3 regions of the Micromonospora sp. WMMD1128 genome follow, and region 3 is predicted to be linked to each of the others. Evidence: riboswitches for the same ligand, from Rfam matches in the RefSeq annotation. Region 3 holds a riboswitch; each other region holds the start of a gene.
The links. Region 3 has a riboswitch for cobalamin ahead of O7602_RS08980 (acyl-CoA thioesterase). Riboswitches for the same ligand answer to the same signal wherever they lie in the genome.
Positions count from the first base shown of each region.

Region 1 (3,270 bases), 2.0 Mb from region 3:
TGGCGCCGGGTTGTTCGTCGCAGGACGGTGACGGCCCGTCCGCGGTGTCCGGGTAGAGCCGGAAGCCCCCCGCCGCGCACTGCTGCCGGACGAGGAAGTCGACGGTGTCCTGCGGGACGTCACCGCTGCGGGCCAGGCCCAGCACGGCGAAGGACTGGTCGAAGGTGTTGCTGGCGTCCGGGCCGCTGTCGGCGGTGACCCGGCTGGTGATCCGGCCCCGCTGGTCACCGGTGCCCGTCGGGGAGACCAGCGACAGGGTCTCGGCCCGCAGGTCGTACCCGCCGAAGTCGGTGGGGTCGGCGCCGGCGGCGGAGGCGGCGTAGAGCAGCTTCGCGGTGGCCCCGCCGTCGGTGAAGCCCTCGATGCCCCACTCGTCGTAGCTGTTGTAGGCGCGCACGTGCGCCGCGACCTGCGCCGTGGCGGCCTGGCGGGTCGGCGTGTCGACGCCGGTGGCGGACAACGCGACGACCCCGTCGATGGTCAGGCCCCAGTCCGGGCCGCCGAACGGTCCGGGCAGAATCCCGTCGGTGAACTCGCCACCGAGCCAGGTCGCGGCGTCCCGCGCGGCGGCGGCGTCGGCCGCGGCGGGAGCGGCCAGCACGGTCATGGGCGTGGTGAGCGCGGCGAGTGCCGCCGCGACGGTGGCGGCGAGGCCGGTGCCGAGTCGCCGGGGCCGGGACATGGGCATGAGGGACGCCTTTCGCAGAGCGGTCGGGGAGAACTCCGGAGAGCACCCGGGACGAGCGCCCGGCCGCCTTCCGACGCCGGGGCGGTGACCGGCACCCGGTGCGCTGCCGGTCACCGCGCCGGTGTGGATCAGGGAGCGGTGATGCCGGGCGCCGCGCCGGAACCGAACGCCCAGCCCTCGACGCTGCCCGGGGCGGGGTTGTAGCCGGCTGCCCCGGAGGAGCTGTAGGACCAGGCGCCGCCGGGCGACGCATGCCAGTACGACCAGTACGCGGTGGCCGGCGGGGTGTTGACGCACGGGTCCGTCGCGGCGGTCGGCTTGCCGTTGATGCGGCAGACGAACGCCAGCCCCCAGCGTTGGGTGCCGGTGACGGTGAACCCGGCGCCCTGCAACGCGGCCAGCCCGGTGGCCGGGTCGCCGAGCGCACAGCCCACCTGGACGCCGCCGCCGAGGGCGGCGTAGTCGACGACGACTGTGACGCCGGAGGTGCCGGTGCAGGCCGCCGCGTGCGCGGCCTGCGGCGCGGGCTCGACGGCGATCAGGGCGACGGCGGCCAGCGCGGCGGTCAGCAGACCGGCGAGCCGGGCCCGGACGGTGGACGGGCGGAGGGCGAGGGCGGCAAGTGTGCCGCGGAACAGGGCGAGCGGGGATTGCCGGCTCAGGCGAACGACCATCGGTAGCGCCTTTCCGGCCCGGCGGTCGTCAGAAACCCGGTCGCCCGGCGGTGCGCGGGGTCGACCGGGACTCCGACCCGTGGGCCACGACGGGTGGGGAGCGGATGCGCGCGTACGCCGGGTATTCGGGCTCACCGCCGGGTGTCTGCCACCTCGACGGCCTACCGTTGCGGGCCAGCGCCGGACTTCGACCGGACTTCCCCCGCACGGACGCGCGGTGTGTTCAGTTGTGGCCACAGTCTGTCCGCACCGGATTACCCATGTCAATCGTCCCTGCTCGGGGTGGTTGACGTCGACGACTCCGGTCCGATGGTCTAGCCTACCAGTTAGGTAAGGCTAACCTTTCTTGAGGAGGTCGGGACCATGCGCCCCAGCCCGGCGGAAATCGTGCGTACCCTCGTCGCGGGCTGGCTGCCCGCCCTTGTCCACCTGGCCCGACACGCCGGGCCGCACCAGGTCCGGCACGCCACCGACCCGGACGGCCGGGTGCTGCTGCTGGTGCCGATCGTCAGTGATCTCGCCGCGGCGCTGTCGCCGCCGGACGGGGGTGCCGACGTCGCCACCGTCCTCGACGTGCTCGACCTGCCGCCCGCCGCCGGCGCTCCCTCCCTCGGCCGGGCCTGGATCTCCGGCTGGGCGAAGCGGCTGGACGGGGACGAGGCGCGCCGGGCCGCCGTGGACTTCGCCGCCACCCAGCCGACCGGGGACCTGCTCGACGTGGGCCGCCGGTTCCGCCTGTACCGGTTCGAGGTGGCCGAGGTCCGATGGGAACACGCCGGCGGTGTCCGCCGGATCGACCCGGCGGCGTACGCGGAAGCCGAGCCCGACCCGCTGCACGCGGTCGAGGCGGAGTTGCTGGCCGACCTCGCCGACCACCACGCCGAGCAGGTCGCCGGCCACCTGCGCCAGCGGCTGAAGCTGTCCGGCGGCGAATCGCCCCGGGTGGTCCGCATCGACAGGTACGGGCTGCTCGTCGCGTACGGCCGGCCCGGCGCGACCCGGCGGATCCGGCTCGGCTTCGAGCGGCCCGTCGCCGGCGTCACCGAACTGTCCCGGCTGCTGCACCCGATGGTCTGCGCCCGGGCCGTCGCCTGACCCCCACCGGTTGATCGCCGGCCGGAGGTGCCGGCGGCGACCGCGGTGCGTCGTTCAGTCGGCGCCGGATGCGTCCGGAGCGGCCGTCGCGTCGACGGAGGCGGTTGCCGACCGATGGCGGGACCGCAGGAGTTGGATGCCGATGGGCAGGACGGAGATGAGCACGATGGCGATGAGGATGAGCTCGATGTGCGATGCGACGAAGCTGATCTGCCCGAGGAAGTAGCCGAGCACGGTCACGCCGGTTCCCCACAGGACCCCGCCGAGGACGCTGTAGGTGACGAAGGCGCGGTAGTGCATCCGGCTCACCCCGGCGATGACGGGGGTGAAGGTCCGCACGATCGGCACGAAGCGGGCCAGCACGATCGAGCGGGCGCCGTAGCGGGCGAAGAAGGCGTCGGCCCGGCGCACGTTCTCCTGCTTGAACAGGCGGGAGTTGGGGCGACGGAACAGGCTCGGGCCGACGCGCTTGCCGAACAGGTAGCCGGCCTGGTCGCCGATGACGGCGGCGACGGCGGCGAGCAGGCAGACGAGCCAGAGCGGTTGGTGCAGGTAGCGGCCGTCGGCGACGAGGAGTCCGGCGGTGAACAGCAGCGAGTCGCCGGGGAGGAACAATCCGATGAGCAACCCGGACTCGGCGAAGACGATCGCGAGGATCCCGATCAGCCCGAAGGTGGAGATCAGCCATTCCGGGTCGATCAGGCTGGGGCCCACGGCGAGTGTCGCCTGAGGCGTGGACATGGCATGACCTCCGGAACGAGGGGCGGGGGGTGGTGCTCAGGCGGTGGTGCCGAGGCGGCGGCCGGTACGGCG
Region 1 is NZ_CP114902.1:6,719,501-6,722,770, forward strand. It holds gene O7602_RS30490 (cell wall anchor protein) at 1-682, opposite strand, end outside; gene O7602_RS30495 (hypothetical protein) at 817-1,362, opposite strand; cobalamin riboswitch at 1,461-1,599, opposite strand; gene O7602_RS30500 (DUF2470 domain-containing protein) at 1,726-2,457, shown strand; gene O7602_RS30505 (VTT domain-containing protein) at 2,512-3,198, opposite strand; gene O7602_RS30510 (phosphatase PAP2 family protein) at 3,235-3,270, opposite strand, start outside.
Region 1: another riboswitch for cobalamin. It lies ahead of O7602_RS30495 (hypothetical protein); the one in region 3 lies ahead of O7602_RS08980 (acyl-CoA thioesterase).

Region 2 (3,270 bases), 680 kb from region 3:
GTGGTGCTGTGGTGGCGCCGGCGCGCGGCGGGCCGGTCCCGGGCCCGGCACCTGCTCGTGCCCGACCTGTCCGCCGCCCGGGGCGTGCGCCGGACCCGGGGCTGGCACGCCACCACCGGTGTGTGGCTCGCCGTCGGCCTGCTTTTCCTCTCCGCCACCGGCCTGACCTGGTCCCGCTACGCCGGGGCGAACTTCGGCGCCGGGCTGGACGCGCTGCGGGCCCGTACCCCGGAGATCTCCACCGCGCTCGCCGGCGCGCCGCCGGCCACCGGCGGTGGCGAGCACCAGCACGGCGGGGCGGCCACCGCGACGGCGACGGACCCGGCGACGTACGACCGGGTGCTCGGCGGCGCCCGCGCCGCCGGCCTGTCCGGCCCGGTCGCGATCACCCCGCCCGGCGAGGCCGGCGCGGCGTGGACGGTCGCCCAGACCGACGACAGGTGGCCGGTCGGGTACGACCGGGTCGCGGTCGACCCGGCCACCGGGACGGTGACCGCGCGCAGTGACTTCGCCGACTGGCCGGTGCTGGCGAAGCTCAGCAAGCTCGGCATCCAGGCGCACATGGGCCGGCTGTTCGGGCCGGTGAACCAGATCCTGCTCGCCGCGCTCGCGCTCGGCCTGCTCTGCGTCGTCGTCTGGGGCTACCGGATGTGGTGGCAGCGCCGACCCACCCGCGCCGACCGCCGCGCGCCGCTTGGCGCGCCGCCGGCCCGCGGGGCGGTACGCGGGCTGCGCTGGTGGGCGCTGCTTGTCGGCGTGCCGGTCGTGGTGGCGCTCGGCTGGGCGCTGCCGTGGTTCGGTGGCCCGCTGCTCGGCTTCCTCATCATCGACGCCGTGGTCGGGTTGCGCCAACGTCGCCGCCGCCCGGCGGTCCCGGTCTCGCCCGCCCCGGCCGGCAGCTGACGCGCGCGCCGGGGTGTTAAGCGGGGGCCCCGCCTCCACCGAATGCGTTAAGCGGGGCCCCTTCCTTCGGGTTGACACGCCGGGGGGCGACATGTGGTGTTGCGTGCGGGCCTTCATCGCCATATATGGTGGTGCCGCAGCTGGTTCGGCCGCGCCTTCGGGGGTGGTCGAGGCAAGAGGGAACCCGGTGCGAGTCCGGGACTGCCCCGCAGCGGTAAGTGGGAACGACCGCCGTCATCAGCACTGGGCCACCGGCCTGGGAAGCGACGGCCAGTAGGCGACCGAACCCGGTCCGGCCCGCGAGTCCGAAGACCTGCCAGCGCGCCGCGCGCCACCGCGCGCGGCGGTCGAAGGTCGCGCGGGACGACCGACGCCAGCAGCCGGGCCGGCCGTCGTGCCGCGCCCGTTGGCGTTCTCCCGCCGTCCGAGGCCATCGCCAGTGACAGCGAGGAGAGGTCATGACGGTCGTGCGGGAGAGCCCTCCGGAGCAGCGCCGGTCGGCGATGCGGGTCCGCAAGCGGGACGGCGACACCGAGCCGGTCGACGTCAACCGGATCGTGCGGGCGGTCGAACGCTGGGTCGCCGACCTGGACCAGGTGGACCCGTTGCGGGTCGCCACCAGGACGATAAGCGGGCTGTACGACGGGGCGAGCACCGCCGAGCTGGACCGGTTGTCGATCCAGACCGCGGCCGAGCTGATCGGCGAGGAGCCACAGTACTCGAAACTGGCGGCCCGGCTGCTTGCCGCGTACGTGCACGAGGAGGTCCGCGGGCAGCAGGTGGCGACCTTCAGCCAGTCGATCGCGTACGGGCACGCCCTCGGGCTGGTCGGTGACGACACCGCCGCGTTCGTGGCCCGCCACGCCGGCGAGCTGGACGACGCCGTGGACCCCGCCGGCGACCTGCGCTTCGAATACTTCGGACTGCGCACGGTGGCGGACCGCTACCTGCTGCGGCACCCGGAGTCGCGGCTGGTGGTGGAGACACCGCAGTACTGGCTGCTGCGGGTGGCGTGCGGGCTGTCGCACACGCCGGCCGAGGCGGTCGGCTTCTACCGGCTGATGTCCGCGCTGGCCTACCTGCCCAGCTCCCCCACGCTGTTCAACTCCGGCACCCGGCACACCCAGATGTCGTCGTGCTTCCTGGTCGACTCGCCGCGCGACGAGCTGGACTCGATCTACGAGCGCTACCACCAGGTGGCGAAGCTGTCGAAGTTCTCCGGCGGCATCGGCATCTCCTGGTCGCGGGTACGCGGCCGGGGCGCGTTGATCCGGGGCACCAACGGGCGCTCCAACGGCATCGTGCCGTTCCTGAAGACGCTCGACGCCGGGGTCGCGGCGGTCAACCAGGGCGGCCGGCGCAAGGGCGCGGCCTGCGTCTACCTGGAACCGTGGCACCCGGACGTGGAGGAGTTCCTGGAGCTGCGGGACAACACCGGCGAGGAGTCCCGGCGGACGCACAACCTCAACCTGGCCAACTGGATCCCGGACGAGTTCATGCGCCGGGTCGAGGCCGACGAAGACTGGTCGCTGATCGACCCGTCCGACGCCCCGGAGCTGCCCGACCTGTACGGGGAGGCGTTCGACGCCGCGTACCGGGCGGCGGAGAAGAAGGCGGTCCGCACGGTGAAGGCCCGGGACCTGTACGGGCGGATGATGCGCACGCTCGCGCAGACCGGCAACGGCTGGATGACGTTCAAGGACGCGGCGAACCGGCTGTCCAACCAGACCGGCGAGCCGGGGAACGTGATCCACCTGTCCAACCTGTGCACCGAGATCCTGGAGGTCAACGACGACGCCGAGACGGCGGTGTGCAACCTCGGCTCGGTCAACCTCGGCGCGCACGTCACCGCCGACGGCGTCGACTGGGAGAAGCTGCGGGCCACGGTGCGCACGGCGGTGGTCTTCCTCGACCGGGTGATCGACATCAACTACTACCCGGCCGCGCAGGCGGCGGCGTCGAACCCGCGCTGGCGGCCGGTAGGGCTGGGGCTGATGGGTCTTCAGGACGCGTTCTTCACGCTGCGCCTGCCGTTCGACTCGGCGCGGGCGCGGGAGCTGTCCACCCGGGTGCAGGAGGAGATCTTCCTGACCGCGTTGGAGACGTCCGCCGGGCTGGCCGAGCGGTTCGGCCCGCACCCGGCGTACGACCGGACCCGGGCCGCGAAGGGCGACCTGCACCCGGACCTGTGGGGCGCGGAGCGGGCGCGGACCGCCCGCTGGACGGCGCTGCGCGAGCGGATCGCCGCGCACGGGCTGCGTAACTCGCTGCTGGTGGCGATCGCGCCGACCGCCACCATCGCCTCGATCGCCGGCTGCTACGAGTGCATCGAGCCGCAGGTGTCCAACCTGTTCAAACGCGAGACCA
Region 2 is NZ_CP114902.1:2,570,411-2,573,680, reverse strand. It holds gene O7602_RS11740 (PepSY domain-containing protein) at 1-903, shown strand, start outside; cobalamin riboswitch at 1,028-1,239, shown strand; gene O7602_RS11735 (ribonucleoside-diphosphate reductase subunit alpha) at 1,362-3,270, shown strand, end outside.
Region 2: another riboswitch for cobalamin. It lies ahead of O7602_RS11735 (ribonucleoside-diphosphate reductase subunit alpha); the one in region 3 lies ahead of O7602_RS08980 (acyl-CoA thioesterase).

Region 3 (3,270 bases):
GGTGACCCGGGGGCCGGGCCTGGGCGACGGGCTCACGTCGTCCGGCCTCGCGGTGTCGGGGTCGGTGGGCCGGCAGCTTCGTGCGGTCTTCAAAGCCGTCGCCGCCTGCCGCGACCGCGACATCGACACCCTGCTACTCGTCGGCGGCGTCGCCGCCAACAGCCGCGTGCGTGCCCTCGCCGGACACCGCTGTCACGCCGCCGGCGCGTGCCCGCACCCCGACTCTGTACCGACAACGGCGCCATGATCGCCGCCATCGGCGACCTCCTCGTCCGCGGCGACGTCGCGCCGTCACCGCTGATCCTCGGCGCCGACCCGAACGCCGCCCTGACCCGCGCCACGATTGCTTGCGCCGGCCGGCACCGGTGCGAACGACGCTCAGGTAGTCGGCGTGAGCGCCGCCCCACCAGGTGACGGCATGTCAGCCAACGGCCAGCCGGACGCCGAGTGCGATGAACGCGACCGCACAGAGCCGGTTGATCCGCCGCGACCACCGCCGGTCGGCCAACCGGCGGGCGAGCCGGCCGGCGCCCGCGCCGAGGGTGACGTCCACGGCGAGCTGCACGGCGACGAACACGGCGCCGAGCAGGACGAGCTGCGCCGTGACGTCGCCGGTGCCGGGGTCGACGAACTGGGGCAGGAACGCCACGCTGAACAGGATCATCTTGGGGTTGAGCAGGTTCGTCACCAGGCCGCGCAGAAACGCCCGACCGGGCGACGCGCCACGGTCCGGACCGGTGACGGCCACCGGATCGCGGTGGCGCGAGGCCCGGACACCCAACACGATCAGGTACGCGGCGCCGGCCCATCGGATCGCCGTGAACAACGTCGGCGACGCGCTGATCACGGTGGCCAGTCCCCCGACCACCGCCGCCACGTGCACGGCCTCCCCCGCGGCGACGCCCAGCGCGGCGACGACGCCCGACCGGGCGCCGTAGCGGGTGGCGTTGGCCAGCACGAACATCATGTCCGGACCGGGCGTGACCATGAGGACGACGATCGCGGCGAGGTAGCCGGCGAGGGTCGCCACGGACAGTCCGAGCATCGCTCAGCCCTCCCCGGCGCCGTCGAGCAACGCCCGCCGCAGCGCCAGCCGGTGCTCCCGCCGGATCTGCGCCTCCCGGTAACGCCGCCGGTCCCCGTCGGTCTCCGGCAGCAGCGGCGGTACCGGACGGGGATCGCCGTGATCGTCCACGGCCACCATCACCAGATGCGCCGTCGCCACGTCGACCGGCGGCACCGCCCGGTCCCACCGGTCCGCGCTGACCTTCACCGCCACCTCCATCGAGCTGCGGCCGGCCCAGGTGATCCGGGCGTCGACGTGGACCACGTCGCCCACCCGGACCGCGCGCAGGAAGGCGGTCTCGTCGATGGCAGCGGTGACCGCCGGGCCGTCGGAGTGGCGCGCGGCGACCACCCCGGCGACCGAGTCGATCAGGTTGAGGATCCGGCCGCCGTGCACCGTACCCATCAGGTTGGTGTGGTGCTGGTCCATGATCTGCGACAGGGTCAGGTGCGACGCCGACGGTGGTCGGCCGGCGAGCGTGATGGTGTCGGGCACTGTGCGGGTCCGTCCTCGATGCAGCGGACCGCCGACCGGAGGGCGCGCGTCGAGGACACGCCGACGGGTCGCGTACGACGGGTCACCCGCCCGGCCCACCCGCGAGGTCGACGGCAGCGCGCACCGGTGGTGCGCGCGGCGCGGGCAGGTCTTCGGACTCGCGGGCATGACCGGTCTCGGTCACCTACTGGCCGTCGCTTCCCAGGCCGGTGGCCCAGTGCTTCGTTGACGGCGGTCGTTCCCACTCACCGCTGCGGGGCAGTCCCGGACTTCCACCGGGTTCCCTCTTACGACACCCGGCCGTCGCCGACCGGATGAACCAGCGCTGCCGCCATCGTAGCCAGTCGTCCGAACGCGGCCGGTGTGGCAGGTCGGGGCGGGTGACGCCGGTCTCGTCGCGTCCTGATCGGTGCCGTCGAGGTGTCCCGCGACTCGGACACGCGACGGCCGGATGGGTGCGCGAAGGATCTGCGGGCCACCCACTGGACACCGCGCGCCGAGGCCGGTCGAGTGAGCGCCGCCGCGGTGACATTCCGGGCCGTCACCTGCCGGTACGGCCGCAGGACCACGGTGGACGCGGTCGATCTGGTCGTCGGTCCGGGTGAGCACGTGGCGTTGACAGGCCCAACGGCTCCGGCGAGACGACCCTGCTGCACGCGGCGCGCGGCCTGCATCCCCTGGCCGGCGGCGGTGTCGGTGTACACCGGTTTGCGGCGCGGCGCGGAGTGGGCTCGACGCAGGCGGGAGGTGGCCTGGGTGCCGCAGCGCCTCACCGCGGGCCGGTTCCCGCTGCTGGTCGACGAGTTGCTCGACAGCGGTGGCGGGCCCGGGGCCGTGCGGGACGCCGCCGCTGATCTCGGTGTCGCGGGGCTGGGCCGCCGCCCGTCACCGGCGCAAGATCCTCTACCTCAGAGAAGACCACATCATCGCGAGACTCGCCGACCATCCTCGCCTCGCCAGCGGCATCCAAGCTCCACACGACCTGGTCACGCTCCTGCGCAGAAAGAAGATCACCATCATCTGCGACCAGGAACACTGCACACCAACCCACAGAAAAATCCGCGCAGGTCAACCTGCGCGGATTTTGATCGATATGTGGTAATGATGTGTCCGAGGGGGGACTTGAACCCCCACGAGTTTCATTTGTGCACCAATCCGGGTGCACATGCTCATAGCATACGGTGCAACCAACCTAAGTTCAACTTCGCTTCGCGTGTCGGCTAGATCACACGACGAATTGAGGCGGTCGCGCCGACCTACACCGCAACTCTTCATAGGTGTACTAAGAGGTCCTAACTTAATGATGTTGGGCGTAACCGATCGGACGTGAGGGTCGTTTCGTCTGAACGTGAGGAGGGGTGAGCAGCCGCCGTGGATCGTCTCGGATGAGTTGTGGGCCGAGATCGCGCCGCTGCTGCCACCCCGCCCACCACGCCGCAGCCGGTATCCGGGGCGTAAGCCCCTCGATGACCGGAAAGTGTTGTGCGGGATCTTGTTCGTGCTCTACACCGCGATTCCGTGGGAGTACCTACCTCAGGAGTTGGGGTTCGGCTGCGGGATGACCTGCTGGCGCAGGCTGCGGGACTGGAACCAGGCCGGGGTGTGGCAGCGGCTGCACGAGCTGCTGCTGGCCCGCCTGCATGGCGCGGGGCAGTTGGACCTGTCGAGGGCGGTGATCGACGGCTCCCACATCCGGGCGCTCAAGGGCG
Region 3 is NZ_CP114902.1:1,893,007-1,896,276, reverse strand. It holds gene O7602_RS08985 (LysE family translocator) at 422-1,045, opposite strand; gene O7602_RS08980 (acyl-CoA thioesterase) at 1,049-1,561, opposite strand; cobalamin riboswitch at 1,687-1,900, opposite strand; one part of gene O7602_RS08975 (IS5 family transposase) at 2,937-3,270, shown strand, end outside.